Regions from separate parts of the Metabacillus flavus genome, predicted to be linked through region 1. Evidence: riboswitches for the same ligand, from Rfam matches in the RefSeq annotation. Region 1 holds a riboswitch; the other holds the start of a gene.
The links. Region 1 has a riboswitch for S-adenosylmethionine ahead of mmuP (S-methylmethionine permease). Riboswitches for the same ligand answer to the same signal wherever they lie in the genome.
Positions count from the first base shown of each region.

Region 1 (11,054 bases):
TTTACGAATGGACCGTCCGATTAATGTTATGGCGTGGAGGGCCAATGCATCAGTAGCAGGTGATGCATTGACGGAAACATAAGCCTCGACAGCGTGCGTGAGTGCATCGATGCCGGTTGCTGCGGTTACTTTTGAGGGAACAGATACAGTCAGCTCCGGATCAACGATGGCAGCATCCGCTAAAAGGAAATCATGGGTCACTACATCCTTTGTTGTTTCTAAGGACAGAACAGAGATATTGGTAACCTCTGAACCGGTTCCGGATGTGGTTGGGATAAGGATTTTAGGCAACCCCTTCTTTTCGATGGTTTTCGTTCCGGTTAAATTTAAGTAATCCGCTGCAGAACCATCGTGCACCGCCAGAACCGCTGCAAGTTTTGCTAAATCAAGGGCACTTCCTCCTCCAAGACCAATAATCAGTTCAAACCGGCCTTCACGTGCAAAGGCAACAAGCCTTTCTCCCGTTTCAAGCGGAGGCTCAGGAACAACGTCTGTGTAAGTAGTGACAGAGTAGCCCTGTTTCTCAAGGGGAGCGGTTATGCGTTCAGTTAAACCGATTTTTTCAAGCATAGGATCTGTTACAACAAGGATTTTTTCCGGTGAATGCTTTTCCACTTCCGGCAGCAGGTGTTCCAGTGATCCCCATCCTGTATAGCTCAGCGGGGCGAAAACTAACTTGGCGATGCTCATTAATCTGCCTCCTTATTCATAATAGCCTTCTGTTGATTTACGGAAGGATTTGAACTGATCGGCATCGTGGCCGAACCACACTTGAGAGTTTGTGAGATTGGCGATCCGGCGTATTTTTTCAACGGCATTTGCATAGCCGAGAGAATCATAGATGATGCCGGGAGGCTTGATGGGAGGGCCATAGCTTTCAGCTGTATAAATAGCGTCGGAGGCAAGAATGATTCCGCCGGTTTCCGGCATATTAATTTGCAGGCCGAGCATTCCCCAAGCATGTCCGCTCCCGAAATTGAGGATATTAATCCCCTCAGCGAGCTGCAAATTGTCCTCACTGCGCTTAATGGTTTTCCATTGAAGATTATTTTTGATCCAAGCATCAATATCTCCCCAGATGTAGGCGCCTTCCTTTTGATTGCGGGCATAGGTCTGAAGAGCGCCGTTCAGCTCATCCTCATGCACAATGATTGTGGCATTCGTGAAAAGCTCGAGGCATCCGGCATGATCAAGATGCAGGTGGGAGGCCACGACAAATTTGATATCTTCTGCTCTAACCTTCAGTTCTTCCAGCCGGTTATGAAGATAGCATTCTTCCGCCATATCAATCGGGAACATTTGCTGGGTGGCCTTGCCCCAACGGCCCTCTGCACCCATAGAATTGGGGTTGCAGGCGGTATCGAAAAGGATTTTGCCTTCTGGGTGGTCAATCAGAACGGTATATACGGGGAATTCAACAAATTCAGCAGGGGCATTGGGGTTTTCCATGGTCGCTGGATTGTGCATGGCAATCATCCAGTTTTTGTCCATCTTCATACGTCCGTTGTCCATTACATAAAGCTTCGGGTTAGCGTTCAGCTTGTTTGCCATTGATTCATCCTCCTTGTTTTCATGTAACCGTTTTCTATTTCCCGGTTTCATTTAAATGATAAACTTATCTATTGAAGAAATGTTGACAATCTTCTGATAGATTGATAATGTTAGAAAAAAATAATTTCTTATCCAGAGAGGTGGAGGGACTGGCCCTTTGAAGCCTCAGCAGCAGGTCTGTACAGACACTGTGCTAATTCCAGCGGGTGAATAGCCTGATAGATAAGCTTGTCCTTTTATTTGTCAGTCACGCACTCTTTGCGAAAAGGGTGCGTTTTTCATTTTTCTGGGTGTGAAACAAAGGAGAGTCAAGATGGGGAGAGAGACTGGATTTCAGCGGAAAATGCAATCAAGACATTTAATTATGATTTCGCTCGGAGGTGTGATTGGGACCGGATTATTTCTAAGTACAGGCTATACGATTCAGCAGGCAGGTCCATTAGGAACGCTTCTTTCCTACCTTGTTGGTGCGGTGGCTGTTTACCTTGTCATGCTTTGCCTGGGAGAGCTATCGGTACATATGCCTGAAACAGGGGCTTTTCACAGCTATGCTGCTAAATACATTGGGCCTGGAACGGGGTACACGGTGGCCTGGCTGTACTGGCTGACATGGACGGTCGCGCTCGGATCGGAGTTTACGGCGGCCGGATTGCTGATGCAGAGGTGGTTTCCTTCCGTTAATGTTTGGATCTGGAGTGCACTGTTTGCCGTTTTGATATTTGTATTAAATGCTGTGACCGTTAAATTTTTTGCAGAATCAGAGTTCTGGTTCTCTTCTGTGAAGGTGGCAGCCATCGTGATCTTCATCATCTTGGGCGGAGCTTCCATTATCGGGATTCTTCCTCTGGCTGATTCTGAACCTGCGCCTTTCCTGTCAAACTTCACAAATGAAGGCTTGTTCCCAAATGGAGCGTTTGCCGTTCTGATGACGATGCTGGCTGTGAATTTTGCCTATTCGGGGACAGAATTGATCGGAATCGCTGCCGGAGAAGCGGCGGACCCGGAAAAAACAATACCAAAGGCTATTCGGACAACGGTGTGGCGATTGATTATCTTTTTCGTTGGAACGATTGTCGTCCTGTCTGCCCTGCTGCCTTCCTCGGATGCCGGTGTGCTGAAAAGCCCGTTTGTGGCGGTTTTCGAGAGAATCGGGCTTACCTTTGCAGCGGATTTGATGAATTTTGTTATCCTGACCGCCATTTTATCTGCCGCCAGCTCTGGTTTGTATGCGGCGTCCAGAATGCTTTGGTCCCTCGCGGATAAGAAAACGATCTCTCCTGTTTTTGCAAAAGTAACGAAGCGCGGCGTGCCGTTAAATGCGCTTCTTCTCAGCATGGCGGGAGGCGGCTTGGCCCTGCTGTCGAGTGTCATTGCACCGGACACGATTTATATCGTCCTTGTTTCTATTTCAGGTCTAGCTGTAGTCGCGGTTTGGATGAGCATCAGCGCGTCTCAGTTTTTCTTTAGAAGGCAATATATCAGGCAGGGGAACTCGGTAAAGGACCTAGGATACCGGACACCGCTTTATCCATTCGTGCCGATAGCATCTTTCATCCTTTGTCTCGCGTCACTGATTGGAATCGCCTTTGATCCGACTCAGAGGATTGCCCTCTATTGCGGCATTCCCTTTATCCTGTTTTGCTACGGAAGCTATTATGTAACCCAGATTATGAAGAAGAGGGGCGAAGTTTATGCCGAAAAAACTGAATCCAATTGAAGAGATTTTAGCTGCCTATCCAATTATGATTCTCGATGGCGCTCTTGCTACAGAGCTCGAGCGGCATGGCTGTCATTTAGATGACCCCTTGTGGTCGGCAAGAGTGCTGCTCGAAAATCCTGAATTGATTTATCAGGTTCATACAGATTATTTCCGTGCCGGAGCTGACTGCGCAATTACGGCAAGCTACCAGGCATCGGTCGATGGATTTTTAAAGCGGGGAATGGAAGAAGCGGAGGCACTGAATCTTATCAAAAAAACGGTGCAGCTCGCTAAGAAGGCAAGAGATGATTTTTGGGAGGGAAATGAGCAGGCGAACCGTCCTAAACCGCTTGTTGCAGCTTCGATTGGCCCTTATGGAGCCTATCTTGCTGATGGATCAGAGTATAGAGGAAACTATGGTGTGACAGATGAAGTGCTGGCTGCTTTTCACCGCCCTAGAATTGCTGCCTTAATAGAAGCGGGTGCGGGTGTGCTTGCCATTGAAACCATTCCCTCCCTTCAGGAAGCAAGAGTTTTAGCCTTGCTCGTAAAAGAATTCCCGGAAGCTTATGCCTGGCTGTCTTTTTCTCTGAAAAATGATGCGCAAATCAGTGACGGGACACCGCTTGAGAAATGTGCAGAGCTATTGGAAGGAAACAGCCAGATTGCCGCAATCGGAATCAATTGTGCCCCGGCTTCTCTTGTCACGGAATCCGTTAAAAGACTAAGCGCTCGTACCGAAAAACCGGTAATTGTCTATCCGAACTCAGGAGAAGCATACGATGCCGCTACAAAAACGTGGCATGGCCACGAATCCGATCATGAACTGGATCATGAATCCGAAGACTGGTACCGCGCCGGGGCTCGGCTAATAGGCGGATGCTGCCGAACGGGTCCGCAGCATATTAAAAGACTTTCGGAAAAGTGGCGGGCAGCTGAAAAAGGATTGGAACGGGCATGATATACTTGGAGGATCCAATTCTCGAAGGAGCTATGTCCAGTGAAATACTTCAAAGGCCAAATGAAACAGCTGGTTAAAGACAACAAAGAACTGCAGCACCGCTTAAAAGAAATGATGGAAGAACATGACCTGGAGAAAAATTTCGCCCTCAAAGCACTTTATCATTCAGAAGTGGCTGAAGGCGGAAAGTATCAGTTAGCATACCAAGCACTTGATCTGCCTAAAGGGTAGGTCATTTTTTTTGTGATTTTTTACTTATCAACTGTTTTCTACAGAGAGAACTGCCGTTTTTGATTCAGTCTCGTTGCTGGTTCATTGATTTATTATCGCAAATCTCCATATATGATTGAAAACGCTGATATATTATCGATATTTCCAATATATGATCGAAAACCACTATTTTATTAGCGATTCCCCAAATTTCGACACTGATTTACTCGCCGATCGCCTATTTGCCCCACCGCTGCCTCAACGCCTCCGTAAAGGCCTCCACGTTCATCTTGCTTTCCATTGCAGGCGAGTACACCATTGAAAGCTTCCGTTTGAAGGTGTGATCCTTTAACGGAATAATGGAGAGCACCTTGTTCCGGATATCTCTCTCAATCACATAATAGGAGAGCAGAGACAATGCCTCCATTCCGCTTATGATCGTCTCTTTTATTCCCTGATTGCTGCTGATTGTCAGGAGCGATTGAACCTTTAATCCGTTGGACCGGATAACGTGCTCCAAGTATTCCCGAGTCCCTGAGCCAATTTCTCTTGTCACCCACGATTGGCTGTGAAGGTCTGCAATGACGGCTTCTCTTTTTTGAGCCAGCGTATGCTTGTTGGACGCTACAATAAACAGTTCATCCTCGAGGAAGGGCTCGACGGTCAGTTCTTTTTCATTGGTCTGCCCTTCGATGAGTCCGATGTCCACCTTGAAAAGGCGGACGGATTGAACAATCTCCTCCGTATTGCCGATGATGATCTCAAGATCCAGGTTCGGATATTTCGCTTGAAAATCAACAAGAAAGGCAGGAAGAATGTATTCTCCAATCGTGAAGCTCGCTCCGATTGTCAGCTTGCCTTTTATATCATGGTGATGCTCGAGAATATCCTGTTTCGTTTGGTCATACATGTTGATCATTTGTTTGGCACGGCTGTAAAGGATTTCGCCGGTTGGAGTGATTTTTAACGATTTTGGCGACCGGACAAAGAGTTTCGTTTGAAGCTCCTTTTCCAGATTTTTTATATGAAGGCTTACACTTGGCTGAGAAATGTGAAGCAGCTCGGCTGTTTTCGTGAAATTCTTTACTTCTGCAAGTGTGATGAAAGTTTTCAGTGCGTCATAGTACATCGTATCCCGCCCTATCTATTATAAAAACTAATAAATGTAATTATTTATATGTATTTTACTAATAATTAGGATTCCAGTAAAGTGGAAGTAACAACATAAGGAAGTGGCAATCATGGAAGAAGCAATCGAAAGACCAATAAAACAAAACATAAATTTGGGGTGGATAAAGGGAATCGGAGTGACGCTTCTTTTGGCAGCCGCAGCCAAGTATCTATCCGGCTTTCCACTGCTCTCGATTTTAGGACAGCTGGTAATTGCCTTAGTGCTTGGCATGGCTTGGAGAGCGGTGTTCGGTGTGAAGGAAGCCTTAATCCCGGGTGTATCTTTTTCAAGCAAAAAGCTGTTAAGGGCCGGCATTATTCTGCTTGGCATGAGGCTGAATATAGCCGATATTTACAGCGCCGGATGGAGTGTGCTTGCCATCTCCATCATTCATGTCGTCTTCGCTCTCTTTGTTGTCTACTGGCTGGCACGATGGCTCGGAGCAGAGAAAAAGCTGAGCCTGCTTACTGCTTGCGGAACAGGGATTTGCGGTGCTGCAGCAATAGCGGCCATTTCCCCGCAGCTGAAAGCAAGCGATGATGAGACCGCTATCAGTGCGGCCGTGATAGCGGTGCTCGGGACCCTTTTCACGTTAACTTACACCCTTATATACTCCCTATTAAATCTCAGCCCGGCTGAATATGGGATTTTTAGCGGTTCTACGCTTCATGAGGTTGCGCATGCAGTCGCGGCTGCCGCTGCTGGCGGCGGCCAGGCTGTCGACAATGCGGTTCTTGCTAAACTCACAAGAGTCGCGCTATTGGTGCCGGCCGCTATTGTGATTGGCTTGATTATGCAAAAAGGCGAGCCGGGTACAGGTCGTCAAAAGGTATCCTTGTCCATCGTTCCCTGGTTCATTTTCGGATTTCTTGCGATGAGCGGGCTCAATACGCTTGGTGTGGTACCTGAAGCAGCAGCCAAAACCATGGTGGAGATTTCTTATCTTCTTATCGCGATGGCGATGGCGGGCCTTGGCCTGAATGTGAATGTGAAGACATTCCGCACCCTGGGATTGAAGCCTTTTATAGCAGGTCTGATTGGGTCCATCCTTTTATCAGTACTGGGCTATATGCTGGTAAAACTTTTAATCGGATGAGTGGTTCCAGTTTTAAGGAAGGTTTTTAGGGGAAATGAAAAAATATTGATTAGCACTCTTGATGATAGAGTGCTAATTTAATAAACTGATAGAGCAGGTGTTTACAATATTAGGTGAAGGAAGGGAGATTTTTTTATGGAAAAAAAGCAATTCCAGGCAGAGTCCAAAAGACTGTTAGAAATGATGATCAACTCCATCTATTCTCAAAAAGAGATTTTCCTGCGCGAACTGATTTCCAATTCCAGTGATGCAATTGACAAAATCTATTACAGAGCCCTTACAGATGATACGTTAACGTTTAATAAAGAGGGCTACTACATAAAAGTAGCGGCAGATAAGGCCAGCCGCACGCTGACTATTACAGATACAGGAATCGGAATGACGAAGGAAGAGCTTGAGAACAACCTTGGGATTATCGCAAAAAGCGGTTCTCTCGCATTCAAGACAGAGAATGAATCAAAAGACGGACACGATATCATCGGACAGTTCGGTGTCGGCTTCTACTCAGCCTTCATGGTAGCAGACACGGTAACCGTTCTTACAAAACCAATCGGCAGCGAAGAAGCCTATCTATGGAAGTCTGGTGGTGCCGACGGGTATACAATTGAAACCGCGGAAAAGGATTCCGTAGGTACAGAAATTGTTCTGACCATCAAAGAAAACACAGAAGACGATAGCTACGACGAATATTTGGACGAGTTCCGCCTGAAGTCCATTATCAAAAAATACTCCGACTTTATCCGCTACCCGATCAAAATGGATTCTACGGAAAGCAAGCTGAAAGAGGGCAGCGAGGACGAGTATGAAGAGATTTTTGGAGAGCAGATTGTCAACAGCATGGTGCCGATCTGGAGAAAGAACAAAAGCGAGCTGACAAACGAAGATTACGAGAACTTCTATGCGGAAAAACGCTACGGATTCGATAAACCGCTTAAGCATGTTCACATTAGCGTTGACGGTGCTGTAAGATACAATGCGATTCTCTTCATTCCAGAGCAGACGCCTTATGATTACTATTCAAAGGAATTTGAAAAGGGTCTTGAGCTTTACTCAAACGGTGTTTTGATAATGGAAAAGTGCTCGGACCTTCTGCCGGACTACTTCAGTTTCGTTAAAGGGATGGTAGATTCCGAGGATCTTTCTCTTAATATTTCACGCGAAATGCTCCAGCATGACCGCCAGCTTAAGCTGATTGCGAAAAACATTAAAAATAAAATTAAGAGCCAGCTTCAAAGCATGCTGAAGGAAGACCGCGAGAAGTACGAGAAGTTTTACGCTTCATTCGGCAGACAGCTGAAATATGGCGTATACAGTGACTTTGGAGCGAACAAGGAAGATCTTCAAGACCTGCTTATGTTCCATTCCTCCAAAGAGAAGAAGCTTGTAACGCTTGCTGACTACGTATCCAGAATGCCTGAGGATCAAAAGTACATCTACTACGCTTCCGGTGAAAGCCACGAGCGCATTGAAAAGCTTCCTCAAGCGGAATTGGTGGCGGATAAAGGCTATGAAATTCTTTACTTCACAGACGAAGTGGACGAATTTGCGATCCGCATGCTGATGTCCTATAAAGAGAAAGAATTCAAATCCATTTCAAGCGGCGATCTTGGAATTGAAGATGCAGAATCAGAAAAAGAAGCACAAACAGAAGACGCGGAAAACAAAGAATTGTTTGGCCGCATGAAAGAGCTTCTTGCAGGCAAGGTAAAGGATGTGCGTGTGTCCAAGCGTCTGAAATCGCACCCTGTATGCTTGACAGCTGATGGTGAAATCTCCATCGAAATGGAAAAAATCCTAAAAGCGATGCCGGATAACCAAAATATCCAGGCGGACAAAATCCTTGAAATCAACCCGAATCACGAAGTATTCCGTTCATTGAAAGACTCTTTTGAAACAGATGAAGCAAAGCTTGCTCTGTACACAGGCTTGCTTTACAACCAGGCACTTCTTATCGAAGGCTTGCCGATCCAGGATCCGGTTGAGTTTACGAACGATATTTGCAAAATTATGGTGTAACATAAAAAAGGCTGCCGTATTTCGGCGGCCTTTTCTTATTCCTCTTCCCCCGCAATTCCAACTCTATTCCTTCCCGTCCGTTCCGGTTCTGACATGACTAAAAAATATTTTTGTATTTTTATAGGAAAGGTGTAAAAATAAGGGTATATGGTTCAAAGGGTCAATTTAATTGTAACGTTCTGTTAAAGGTGAGAGACTCCTATTTTCAGGGCAGCCACTTTGTAAAACAAATGTCATTCAGGGGGCATAATATGGACGAATTAAAAGGCAGGCTGAGGCAGGCGAAAGAAGCTCAGGCTCAGCTGGCAAATGAATTTAATGCGATAGTCAGAGAGTATGAGGCTCAAGACTTCATACAGGAAAATGAGCGTCTCCATCACGATAACGAGGCTTATGAAAAGCAGGTCCATGAATTAAAAAAGAAAAATCGGGAAGTTACAGATGAAAACAGCAAGCTCCGGGTTGCTCTTCAGGAGCAAATGCTGGATGAAAAGCTGAGTATACTTAAAATCTCCCGCGAAAAGCTCCATACATACTTCGGGAAAGGAAAAAACTCCCGTGAAAACCGGCTGCAGGAGCTTGAGCAGCAGGTAAAACGAAATATTGACCAATTAAAGCTGCAGGCTTCCAAAAACCTGGGCGAGGATAAACACGAAATCCTGTCCGAACTTCAGCAGTTTTCAATGAAGGTAGAGGAGCGGATCAGGCAGCATAAAGAGCTCTTGAACGAAAAGGAAAAAGAGGCCGCACAAGGAATAGCGGCGCAATATGAAAAACTGGCAGCCGAAGAACTGACAGAAGACATGATGCAAAAAAGAATGAAGCAAAATCAGGTCGAAATGAAAATCGGTTTGAGCTGGATTAACCGGATCGGGATTTTGCTGATTATCCTTGGAGTCGCTGCGGCATTCAGGTATACGTATGCCACATGGTTTAACGACTACTTCAAGGGAGCAACCTTTTTTCTTCTTGGCGGGCTTATGCTGGCAGGCGGGGAATGGCTTTACCGAAAACAGCAAAAAACGTTTGCCCTCGGTTTGATTGGCGGGGGAATTGCTGTTCTTTACGGATCGATCTTTTTCAGTTACTTCCTGCTGGACATTATTGGCATGACCGTCGCCCTTCTTCTATCGGTTCTCGTTACGGTATCAGCGGTTCTGCTCTCGCTCCGCTATCACTCAAGAACCGTATGCACATTTGGTCTTATCGGGGGATACATTCCGCTGTATTCCTTTATTATCGCGTTTGGGATGGAAGGAAACGCTGTTTATGCAGCAATGGGCTATGTGCTTTTACTGAATCTTCTTATTCTCTGGATTTCGTTTCAGAGGCAGTGGAATATTGTCCATTACATTAGCTTTTTACTGAATATGCCGACCATGATTCTGCTCATTATCCTTTCCGGGAATCCGCTTGCTGATTTTGGCTATTCGGTTATCACGTTCCTTCTTTATCTTGGTGTCACACTCAGCTTTCCGTTTAAGCACAAGCTATCGCTCAAAATACTGGATGTCATCCTGCTTGGATTTAACACCTTTATTAGCTGCGTTGTGATTTACGACCTGTTTAGTGAGCTGGACTGGAATCAGTCCCGGGGCCTTTTAGCGGTCATCTTCTGTCTTGTGTATTTCGGTCTCGGCCGTTTTGCCGAAAAGAAATTGGTCAAGGAAACGCAAACAATGCTGCTCTTCTACGGCACATCTCTTACATTTGCTATTCTTGTTATTCCCTTCCAGTTCGGTATGGAATGGGTATCCATCGGCTGGCTCGCTGAAGCACTGATTCTGATGATTTACGGCTATTCATCCAAGCACAAAACCCTTCAGCAGGCAGGCTGGGTCATCTACGCATTGTGCCTGTTTGGCTTCTTAATTGAAGCTGCAGGAAAAAGAGTGGGCTTTGAGTATTTCTTTGATGTGAAGTACACCGCTATTACAGTGGGCCTGCTGTTCGTTCCGATTTATTACTTGCTGCAGCAAAAGAAACAGCCTGGTTTTGCTGCCCCATTCCGTTCGTTCAGACAAATAGTGGAGGGGCTGAAGTACACCGCATTGGCGAATGCATGGATTTATCTTCTTTATGAATCGATTAGTATGTACCAGGAACGAGTTCCAGCCGATTTTGATCAGTACAGGTTCTACTTGCTCATGATGGTGGCCTTTATTACGGTCGGTCTTGCCTATGTTCTTCCGAAAGTCAGTCTGCTTTATGACAGGTATGTGGGTTATTATGGACTATTTTTGCACGCAATCGGCTGTCTGATCGGGCTTGCTCTAACAGTAAGCACTCCAGTCCTAAAGCCGGAATTGGCGCAAAATACGTTCATTGAATATTTAGCTCTCGTGCTTTT
Region 1 covers NZ_JAGVRK010000001.1:3,913,827-3,924,880, reverse strand. The annotation lists gene J9317_RS19940 (iron-containing alcohol dehydrogenase) at 1-690, opposite strand, end outside; gene ahlS (AhlS family quorum-quenching N-acyl homoserine lactonase) at 703-1,551, opposite strand; SAM riboswitch class I at 1,677-1,780, shown strand; gene mmuP (S-methylmethionine permease) at 1,865-3,268, shown strand; gene mmuM (homocysteine S-methyltransferase) at 3,243-4,211, shown strand; gene J9317_RS19920 (hypothetical protein) at 4,251-4,442, shown strand; gene J9317_RS19915 (LysR family transcriptional regulator) at 4,660-5,550, opposite strand; gene J9317_RS19910 (YeiH family protein) at 5,663-6,688, shown strand; gene htpG (molecular chaperone HtpG) at 6,824-8,704, shown strand; gene J9317_RS19900 (DUF2339 domain-containing protein) at 8,956-11,054, shown strand, end outside.

Region 2 (11,054 bases), 630 kb from region 1:
TAATTCCTCCTTAAATTAAAACGTATCATTCCTATCCTTCCTCCAGTATGAATGTTTCTATTCATTTGACATGAAACGACACCTTTGGATAAAAAATGATATTCAAATAGTCAGAAAGATGATAAAATATTTATAATTGAAGGCTCTTTATATATAGAGGATATTGTTAGGAGATATTCCGAAATTTAGTTTTCAGATATAATGTATGCGGTTACAGGAGGAATGAATATGGAAACAGTAATGCGCAATTTTTTCTTGTTTTTGTCCAAAAATAGAGGGCTTACAAAAGTCGCCAAAAGGTATGGACTTAAATTCGGTGCTGCCCGATTTGTTGCTGGCGAAACAATTGAACTGGCTTCAGAAGCCATTCGGCAGCTTAACAATAAGGGTCTTGATGTCACCATTGACTATCTTGGGGAATTTGTAGATAATGCGGCCGAAGCGAATGAGATGGCGGACAATTCCATTAAGGCAATAGAAGCAATCGGCAGAGAAAGGCTCCAGTCTCAGCTCTCTTTAAAAATGACTTCCATGGGTCTCGATATTTCTGATGCGCTGGTGATGAACAATATGCGCAGAATTCTTGAAGCAGCGAAGAAAAATGATGTTTTCGTTACGATCGATATGGAGGATTACAGCCGGTGCGGCAAAACCATAGAGATTTTCAAGAAACTCAGAGAAGAGTATGACAATATCGGAACTGTTATTCAGGCATACTTATACCGGACTGAAGAAGACATCGAGGATTTGAACAAATACAGTCCGAATTTAAGATTAGTTAAGGGCGCTTACAAAGAATCCCCTCAAGTAGCCTTCCCTGAGAAAAAAGATGTAGATGAAAATTTCAAAAAGATCATCAAGATGCATCTGCTGAATGGAAACTATACAGCTGTTGCCACTCATGATGACGCCATTATTGAATATACAAAGCAGCTTGTAGAGGAGCATAATATTCCGCTTGACCAATTCGAATTTCAGATGCTTTTCGGCATCCGTCCGGAGAGGCAGCTGGAGCTTGTAAATGAAGGATATAAAATGCGTGTATATGTACCTTATGGAAACGACTGGTATGGCTACTTCATGAGAAGACTTGCTGAGCGGCCTGCGAATGTAGCGTTCGTCCTTAAGGGAGTCATGAAGAAATAAGCAAAGAGGATCCTCGTGCCAATAAGCAGGAGGATCCAATTATTATGATTCGTCCATATTATGCTTCTTGTATTGCTGATTGGTGCTTGTACGTTTGCCTCCGCCATCCTGCTCGTTGACAGGACCTGCGTTTCCTTTAACACTCGCAGCACTGACGCCTGCTTTTGATGGATTTTTTTTCAATTTTGCCATCTTTCTTCACCTCCACTGTTGTAGCGTTCCTCTCAATTAAAAGAAAAATCATATTAATTCCATCAAATGTATTGAAGAAATTTTCAAAATCTTTTATATTAGTAATGAGAAGGAAATGGGAAGACATTTTTTTTGAGCAAAAAATGAATGAGCATTCATTCAAACAAGGGGGAAAACTTATGGTCCAGCAAATTAATAAAGCTGCGGTGCTAGGATCCGGCGTTATGGGTTCGGGAATTGCGGCACATTTAGCAAACATCGGGATCCCTGTTTTGCTATTGGATATCGTGCCTAAAGAGCTCACAGGGGATGAGCAGAAAAAAGGGCTGACCCTGGAAGATCCGGCCGTAAGAAATCGGTTATCATCAACTTCCATTCAAAAACTGCTAAAACAAAAACCGGCTCCGCTAACATCCAAAAAGAATCTTGCTCTCATTGAAGCAGGGAATTTTGAAGATGATATGGAGCGTTTATCCGGGGCTGATTGGATTATAGAGGTCGTAGTAGAAAATCTGGATGTAAAGAAAAAGGTGTTTGCGCAAGTTGAAAAGTACCGGAAGAAGGGGAGCATTGTAAGTTCCAATACATCCGGTATCTCTGTTGAAGCCATGGTATCCGAGTGTTCAGAGGAATTCAGAAAGCATTTCCTAGGAACTCACTTTTTTAATCCGCCGCGCTATTTAAAACTATTGGAGATTATTCCGACGAAAGATACAGATGAAAAGGTTCTTCACTTTATGAAAACATTCGGTGAAGACGTGCTTGGCAAGGGAGTCGTTACTGCCAAGGACACTCCTAACTTTATTGGAAATCGGATTGGAACATATGGTCTTCTTGTAACCTTAAGAGAGATGCTCGAGAAGGGCTACAGCGTAGGAGAAGTCGACTCAGTTACCGGCCCATTAATCGGACGGCCGAAAAGTGCAACATTTCGTACACTGGATGTTGTTGGTTTGGATACATTTGTCCACGTGGCCAACAACGTATATGAAAATGTTGAAGAACAGGAAAAAGAAGTCTTTAACGTTCCTTCATTTATGAAACAGATGCTTGAAAACGGATGGCTTGGCGCGAAGGCAGGACAGGGATTTTTCAAGAAAGACGGCAAGGAAATTCTTGAACTTGATCCGTCCGCAATGGAATATCGAAGCAGACAGAAATTAAGCGCTCCATCCATAGAAATGGCAAAACAGGCAAAAGGCTCATCTAAATTGAAAGCGCTTATCTATGCAAATGACCGCGCTGGAGAGCTGCTTTGGGGAATAACAGCTCCAACACTTCTCTATTCTGCAAAACTTCTTGGTGAAATTGCCGATGACATTGTATCTATTGATCAGGCAATGAAATGGGGATTCGGCTGGGACAAAGGACCGTTTGAGCTTTGGGATGCGATTGGCCTTGAAAAATCAGCTGAAAGACTGAAAGAAGAGGGATACGACATTCCTGTCTGGGTTTCTCAAATGCTGGATAAAGGCCATACATCCTTCTATATAGAAGAAAATGGAGTTCGATTCTTTTACAGCAATGGGGAGTACCGCCGTCTGCAAACAAGCGAGAAAGCCATCAATCTTAAGTCTTTAAAAGAAACAAAAGGTGTTATTAAGAAAAACAGCGGCGCAAGCCTGATTGATCTTGGAGATGGAGTAGCTCTTCTTGAGTTCCATTCACAAAGCAATGCAATCGGCATGGATATTATCCAGATGATTAATTACGCCATTGATGATGTAGCACTTAACTTTAAAGGGCTCGTAATAGGAAACCAGGGGAAAAACTTCTGTGTCGGCGCCAACCTGGCGATGATTTTGATGGAAGCTCAGGATGATAACTTCTATGAAATTGACATGGTCATCCGCCACTTCCAGCAAGCGATGCAAAAAATTAAATACAGTCCAAAGCCGGTTGTGGCTGCGCCATTTGGCATGACGCTCGGCGGCGGAGCGGAAATCTGCCTGCCTGCTGCGAGAATCCAGGCATCCAGCGAAACGTACATGGGACTTGTAGAAGCAGGTGTCGGACTGATTCCTGGCGGCGGAGGCAATAAGGAGCTTTATATCAAACATTTAAACAGCATTCCTAAAGGTTTGGACTTCGACCTTCAAAATGTAGCAAACAAGGTTTTTGAATCAGTCGCGATGGCGAAGGTTTCCACTTCTGCAGCTGAAGCAAGAGATTCTCAATTCCTGGATGCCCTGGATGGAATCAGCATTAACGCTGACCACCTGCTGTATGATGCGAAGCGGGTCGTGCTTCAGCTTCATGAGAACGGCTACCGTCCTCCTGTGAAAGAAAAGATTCCGGTTGTAGGGGAAACAGGCTATGCTACTCTGCTTCTTGCAGCTCAAACGATGCAGCTGTCCGGCTTCATCTCGGAGCATGATTTAAAAATCGCCAAGAAACTCGCTTTTGTAATTGCCGGCGGAAAAGTTCCATTTGGCACAAAAGTCGATGAACAATATTTGCTTGATCTTGAAAGAGAAGCATTCTTGAGTCTCGTCTCAGAGGGTAAATCACAGCAGCGAATGCAGCACATGCTTGTTAAAGGAAAACCGTTACGTAACTAAGGAGGGGTACCAGATGAGAGAAGCGGTCATTGTTGCAGGTGCAAGAACACCTATAGGAAGAGCGAAAAAAGGAACTTTGGCAACCGTTCGCCCTGATGATTTGGGAGCACTTGCTGTAAAAGAAACGTTGAAGCGTGCGGGTAATTATGAAGGCAATATTGATGATCTGATCATCGGCTGTGCAATGCCAGAAGCTGAACAGGGATTGAATATGGCAAGAAATATTGGAGCATTGGCAGGTTTGCCGCATACTGTTCCTGCGGTTACGATCAATCGTTACTGTTCTTCCGGTCTTCAGACGATTGCCTATGCTGCAGAAAAAATTATGCTTGGACATTCCGATACGATTATAGCAGGCGGAGCGGAATCTATGAGCCTCGTGCCAATGATGGGACATACACTTCGTCCAAATGCAAGGCTTGCAGAAGAAGCGCCTGAATATTACATGGGAATGGGACATACAGCCGAACAAGTGGCCCAGAAATACGGAGTCAGCCGTGAGGATCAGGATGCATTTGCAGTAAGAAGCCATCAGAGAGCTGCAGCTGCTATAGAAGCAGGGAGATTTGATGATGAAATTGTACCGGTCGAGGTTACGCTTCGTTCTGTCGGAGCTGACAACAAGCTGAAAGAAAAGTCCATTTTATTTTCCAGAGATGAAGGAGTACGCGCTGGTACAACACAGGATGTCCTTGCTAAACTCCGTCCTGTATTTAATGTAAAAGGTTCCGTAACCGCGGGGAATTCCTCTCAAACGAGTGATGGTGCTGCTGCTGTTATGGTCATGGATCGTGAAAAGGCGGAGGCGCTTGGTTTAGCGCCTATGGTGAAATTCAGATCCTTTGCTGTTGCGGGTGTACCTCCGGAAGTAATGGGAATCGGTCCGGTTGCAGCTATTCCGAAAGCACTGAAGCTTGCCGGTTTGACTGTTGGAGATGTGGGATTATTTGAATTAAATGAAGCCTTTGCTTCCCAGTCACTTCAGGTTATCCGCGAGCTTGGACTAGATGAAGAAAAAGTCAATGTGAATGGTGGAGCAATTGCAATTGGTCATCCGCTTGGATGTACGGGAGCAAAGCTTACGCTATCGCTTATTCACGAAATGAAACGCAGAAATGAGCAGTTTGGGGTCGTAACAATGTGCATCGGCGGCGGTATGGGTGCTGCAGGAGTATTTGAACTAGTTTAATAGAATAAAAAAAACGGAGGGTTTAAAATGGCTAAATCATTAGAAACTGTAACAAAAGGCGGAAGCTTTTTAATTGAGGATGCATCCTTTGACCGCGTATTTACACCCGAGGATTTTACAGAAGAACATAAAATGATTGCTAAAACGACGGAAGACTTTGTCGTAAATGATGTTCTTCCGCAGCTTGAAGCCATCGAAAAACATGAATTCGACAAATCCGTTAAGCTTTTAAAGCAAGCGGGAGAGCTTGGACTTCTTGGTGCAGACGTTCCTGAAGAATACGGCGGACTTGGTCTGGATAAGATCAGCTCAGCCCTTATTACTGAGAAATTCTCCCGTGCAGGAAGCTTCTCGCTTTCTTTCGGAGCTCACGTAGGAATCGGATCTCTGCCAATCGTTCTTTTCGGTAATGAAGAACAGAAAAAGCAGTATCTTCCCGATTTAGCAGTTGGTGAGAGACTTGCTGCATATGCTTTGACAGAGCCTGGTTCAGGTTCAGATGCACTTGGAGCAAGAACAACTGCAAGGCTAAATGCAGAAGGTACTCATTATGTATTGAACGGTGAGAAACAATGGATTACGAATTCCGCTTTTGCTGATGTGTTTGTTGTGTATGCAAAAGTTGACGGCGAACACTTCTCGGCGTTTATCGTTGAAAAAGAATTTCCGGGAGTTTCAACTGGACCTGAAGAGAAGAAAATGGGGATCAAAGGTTCTTCTACACGTACACTGATTCTTGAAGATGCCATGGTGCCTAAGGAAAACCTTCTTGGAGAACTTGGAAAGGGCCACGTAATCGCCTTTAACATTCTAAATATTGGCCGCTACAAGCTTGCTGTTGGTACAATTGGAGGTTCCAAACGGGTCATCGACGTTTCCGTACAGTATGCGAACCAGCGCCAGCAGTTTAAGACACCCATTTCAAAATTCTCGCTCATTCAAGAGAAGCTTGCGAACATGGCTTCCAAAACATATGCTATGGAAAGCTCTGTATACCGTACAGTAGGCCTTTTTGAGGAAAGAATGGGCTTGCTTTCTGAAGAAGAGACAAAGGATGGCCGTGCCGTCGCTGCCTCGATTGCTGAATATGCCATTGAGTGCTCACTAGGAAAGGTTCTAGGATCTGAAACACTTGATTATGTAGCAGATGAAGGTGTGCAAATTCACGGCGGATACGGGTTCATGCAAGAGTATGAAGTGGAAAGAGCGTACCGTGATTCCCGTATTAACCGGATTTTTGAAGGAACAAACGAAATTAACCGCCTCCTTGTGCCTGGAACATTCCTGCGCAAAGCCATGAAAGGTGAGCTTCCTCTGCTTCAGAAAGCGAAGGCTCTTCAAGAAGAGTTAATGATGCTCATGCCGGAAGAAGTGGGCGAAGGCACGCTTGAGCAAGAGAAGCATTTGCTTAAAAATGCGAAAAAAATTGGTATTATGATTGCTGGTTTGGCTGCACAGAAGTACGGGCAGGAACTGCAAAAAGAGCAGGAGATTCTTGTGAATATTGCTGATATTGTAAGCAATATTTATGCAATGGAGTCTGCAATCCTCCGTACAGAGAAAGCAATCGCTTCTTCTGGAGAAACAAAAAACAGCCAAAAGCTTCTTTATACTCAAGTATATTGCCAAGAGGCATTTAACGAAATCGAAGCACATGCTAAAGAATCCCTGGTGGCTATTGAAACGGGTGATTCACTCCGCATGATGGTCTCTGCCTTGCGCAAATTCACTCGTCATACTCCGATTAACGTTATTGCGAAGAAACGTGAAATCGCGGCTGCGATTATTGATGCAAACCGCTATGTAAACTAATTGTTCATTAAGTGAGAAGAGCATGCAGCCGGGCCGGCTTGCATGCTTTTTTTCAGGCTCTGATGAATCTGAATGCAGAAGCAGGAGGAACTGGACGGCTGCGGGAAATGCCAGCTAAAGGGAGCTCCGCAGACGCAAAGCGCCGGAAAGGCTCTCGAACCATTCTTGAAAGATAAATGCATACAGAAAAATGAACAGGCATGTTTAAAAGAGCTTTCTCTGTCAAAAATGCTCCTTCTTGCAAATAGACCTTAAAGGTGAGTAAAATAGGGCTATAACTTTTTAGTCCGCCTAATTTGTGATGAGCGTTTATTTCAACATATTTGGCAGGCTGCATGGTACAATAAGGAGGATTATGTTGGACTTTTACTGGTATCCTAAGTGCGGTACATGCCGGAAAGCTAAGAAATGGCTGGAAGAGCATGGCCACGAACTAAATACTATACATATTGCGGAAAATCCGCCGAGTAAAGAGACACTAAAAGATCTTTACTCCAGGAGCGGCTTGGAGCTGAAGAAGTTTTTTAATACGAGCGGACAGAAATACCGTGAGTTGGGTTTGAAAGACCGATTGAGCAGCATGTCTGAAGACGAAATGCTAACCGTTTTATCTTCAGATGGAATGCTCATTAAAAGACCGATTACAGCGAACGGAAGCAAGGTCACTGTCGGTTTTAAAGAAGATGAATTTGAGCAAATGTGGACATAAGAAGAGACTTTGTCTTTTCCATAAACAATAGAACTTTGGAGGGAATAAAATGAATACACCAAACGAACTTCGTTATTCTGAAGAACATGAGTGGGTAAAAGTAGAAGGCGATAAAGTACGAGTAGGGATTACACATTTTGCACAATCAGAGCTTGGAGATATTGTTTTCGTTGAGCTTCCTGAAGCAGGTACGGAAATTAAAGCAGACGAGCCCTTTGGTTCTGTTGAATCTGTTAAAACCGTTTCTGAGCTTTATGCACCAATCAGCGGTAAGGTAGTAGAAGTGAATGAAGACTTGGATGATAATCCTGAATATGTTAACGAATCTCCATATGAAAAAGCATGGATGATCGTAATCGAGCCTTCTGATTCAAGTGAAATTGAAAACTTGATGACGGCAGAACAATACACAGAAATGACCAACGAAGACTAATTTAACCAGCATTTCATAAATTAAGTTGGGCCATCCTAAGGAAAAGGGAGGGCTTGACTTGACGCTAAAAAAACAACGCATCGATGTTACTGATAAAGTAACGGGCAAGTTTGCTGATGGGCAAATGAATCTTTATTTGGACAACCAGCCAATCGGGACAATGATTTATGGAGTAGAAGGCGGCAGCAAATTTGAATTAAAAAACGGATTTGAAGCCAATGAAGACCGTTTTTATCAGATGGCTGACGTGCCGGTTAAACCAGATGAAAAGTATGTTGATTGTGACGACGAAAACGGCTGGTGTTAATGATAAGGCAGTGGAGCCGTCCACTGCCTTATCTGCTTTTCAAGACTTGTTCCAGGCTGGTTCTGCAGGAAACATTGGATTGAAAAGAGAATAAACTTTAGAAAGACAAAATGAACAGGTGATGTGATGGTCATGTCAGAGGCTCCTAAAATCATTATTGTTGAAGGCAGATCAGATAAGATTAAAATTCAGGAAGTCATTAATGAGCCGGTCAAGATTATTTGCACGAATGGTACGATTAGTCTTACAAGAATGGACGAACTTATTGATGAGTACTTTGAAAATGATGTCTATGTGCTAGTGGATACAGACGAAGCGGGAGAGAAGCTGCGAAAGCAGTTCATCAGAGAGTTCCCCGAAGCTTCGCATCTGTACATTGATAAAATGTATAAGGAAGTAGCTGCAGCTCCAGAACATCATATCGCCTCTGTATTGCTTGGTGCGAATATTGATGTCCAGGCGAAATTTTTATAGCAAGGAGTTCTGGTTTCATTATGATTGAAGTAAATGAAAAGCAGATATCCGGGATGATGAATAAGGGACGGTTTACTTTGTATCTCTATACGCCCTTTTGCGGAACCTGCCAGCTTGCAAAGCGTATGCTTACAGTAGTGGATGAGGCATTGCCGGAAACGGACATTTATATGGCGAATCTTAATTATTTACCGGGTTATGCAGAAAAATGGGAAGTCGAGAGTGTTCCATGCCTGCTGGTTTTTGAAAATGGGCATCTAAAAACGAAACAATATGCATTTCAATCTGTGGAATTTTTATATACACTTCTTCGAAAAGACGGCGCTTAATGCGGCGTTTTTATTTTTCGTTATGACATATTGTTTGTCAGTTCTATTTGTTTCTCCTTCATTCCTCATATTTCTCGGGAAATAAAATCAGTTTTAAAACTCTATTTATTTTTTCCGGGAATGTGCGAGCAGCGGAACTGGTAAAACCCACAAGACGCAGTTGTATGAGGGTGGCTTAAGGTCCGTTTAAGGATAAGCCAGCTGCCTGAAGACTCCAGCAACCTCGTCTGGCTATTTATTAAAACAACAAATTTTATGACAATAGCCAAATTTTCATAGTAAATAGTTGCCATTTAATAAAAAAGGAGTTAATATAAAGAAAATTCAAACAAATATCTTATCAAGAGCGTTGGAGGGTACTGGCCCGATAATAACGCAGCAACCGGTCTATTAAGATACGGTGCTAAATCCAGCAGAAGGTTACCTTCTGGCAGATGAGAAGAGCGGACAGAAACCTCTTCTTCGGAAGGGGTTTTTATTTTGAAATCAGGGGGAGATCAAATGAGTGAGAATGGATTCAGACAGGAAACACTGGCCGTACATGGAGGACTTAAGGAGGACCCGATTACAGGAGCAAGAGCCGTACCTATTTATCAGTCCAATGCCTATTTGTTTAAGGACACGGATCATGCAGCCGATCTTTTTGCTTTAAAAGAGCCAGGGTACATCTATACCAGGATACATAATCCTACCGTTTCAGTGCTAGAAGAGAGGGTGGCGCAGCTTGAGGGCGGGGCAGGTGCTCTTGCTGTTTCGAGCGGAATGGCAGCCATTACCCTCGCGATACTAAATATTGCAGAAGCTGGAGATGAAATTGTCGCAGCTTCCAATCTTTACGGCGGAACCTATAATTTATTTGCTAACACATTGCCGAGATACGGAATCAAAACAGTTTTTGCCGATGCATCAGATCCTGAGAATTTTAAGAAGGCAATCACTCAAAAAACGAAGGCAATTTTCGGAGAAATAATCGGAAATCCCAGTCTTCAGGTTCTTGATGTTGCATCGGTATCTGAAATTGCTCATGAAGCGGGGATCCCTTTAATCATTGATAATACCTTTGCTACACCATACCTTTTCAGACCCATTGACCATGGAGCGGACATTGTGGTTCATTCGGCAACAAAATGGCTGCTTGGGAATGGAACAACGCTTGGAGGAATTATTGTAGATGGCGGCAAGTTTGACTGGTCTACAGGCAAATTTCCAGCCTTCGTTACTCCTGATCCAAGCTACCACAATATCGTTTTTGCCGAAGCCCTCGGTGAACTCGCTTATATCGTAAAGGCAAGGGTTCAGCTTCTGAGGGATTTAGGTCCGGCACTAAGTCCGTACAATGCCTTTCAATTCACGCTCGGTTTAGAGACGCTGCATGTCAGGATGAAGGAACATATTGCGAATACGAGGAAAATCGTTTCCTACCTTCAAAACCATCCTGCCATAAAGTGGGTTCTGTATCCGGAGCTTGAAGGCCATCCATCAAAAAGCCTTGCTGATCGATATTTGCCTAAAGGAGCGGGTGCTGTTATTGTCTTTGGAATAGATAGGGGCTTGGAGGAAGGGAAAGCCGTGATCAATCATACGAAATTATGGTCTCATGTAGCGAATGTCGGGGATGCCAAAAGCTTGATTATTCATCCGGCAAGCACGACACATCAGCAGCTTGGCAAGGAAGAGCTGTCAGAGGCCGGGGTTTCCGAGGATCTGATCAGATTGTCTGTAGGAATTGAACATTCAGACGATCTCATTGAAGATCTGGAGTCAGCTATTTTCGCAGCTACGGGAAAACGATCGTTAACTGTCATAAGCAATTAGTTGCATACATTATGTGTTGACAACTTTATTTTTGCATGATAAACTCACTTTCAGATCTGAAATATTTTTAAAATTTCAAACTATCCC
Region 2 covers NZ_JAGVRK010000001.1:3,283,908-3,294,961, reverse strand. The annotation lists gene J9317_RS17000 (proline dehydrogenase family protein) at 229-1,146, shown strand; gene J9317_RS16995 (YuzL family protein) at 1,189-1,338, opposite strand; gene J9317_RS16990 (3-hydroxyacyl-CoA dehydrogenase/enoyl-CoA hydratase family protein) at 1,518-3,899, shown strand; gene J9317_RS16985 (acetyl-CoA C-acetyltransferase) at 3,913-5,088, shown strand; gene J9317_RS16980 (acyl-CoA dehydrogenase FadE) at 5,116-6,900, shown strand; gene J9317_RS16975 (arsenate reductase family protein) at 7,253-7,609, shown strand; gene gcvH (glycine cleavage system protein GcvH) at 7,659-8,042, shown strand; gene J9317_RS16965 (YusG family protein) at 8,101-8,349, shown strand; gene J9317_RS16960 (hypothetical protein) at 8,346-8,483, opposite strand; gene J9317_RS16955 (toprim domain-containing protein) at 8,482-8,823, shown strand; gene J9317_RS16950 (thioredoxin family protein) at 8,844-9,152, shown strand; SAM riboswitch class I at 9,487-9,593, shown strand; gene J9317_RS16945 (O-acetylhomoserine aminocarboxypropyltransferase/cysteine synthase family protein) at 9,654-10,967, shown strand.
Region 2: linked by a shared signal. The riboswitch ahead of J9317_RS16945 (O-acetylhomoserine aminocarboxypropyltransferase/cysteine synthase family protein) and the one ahead of mmuP (S-methylmethionine permease) in region 1 are both predicted to bind S-adenosylmethionine.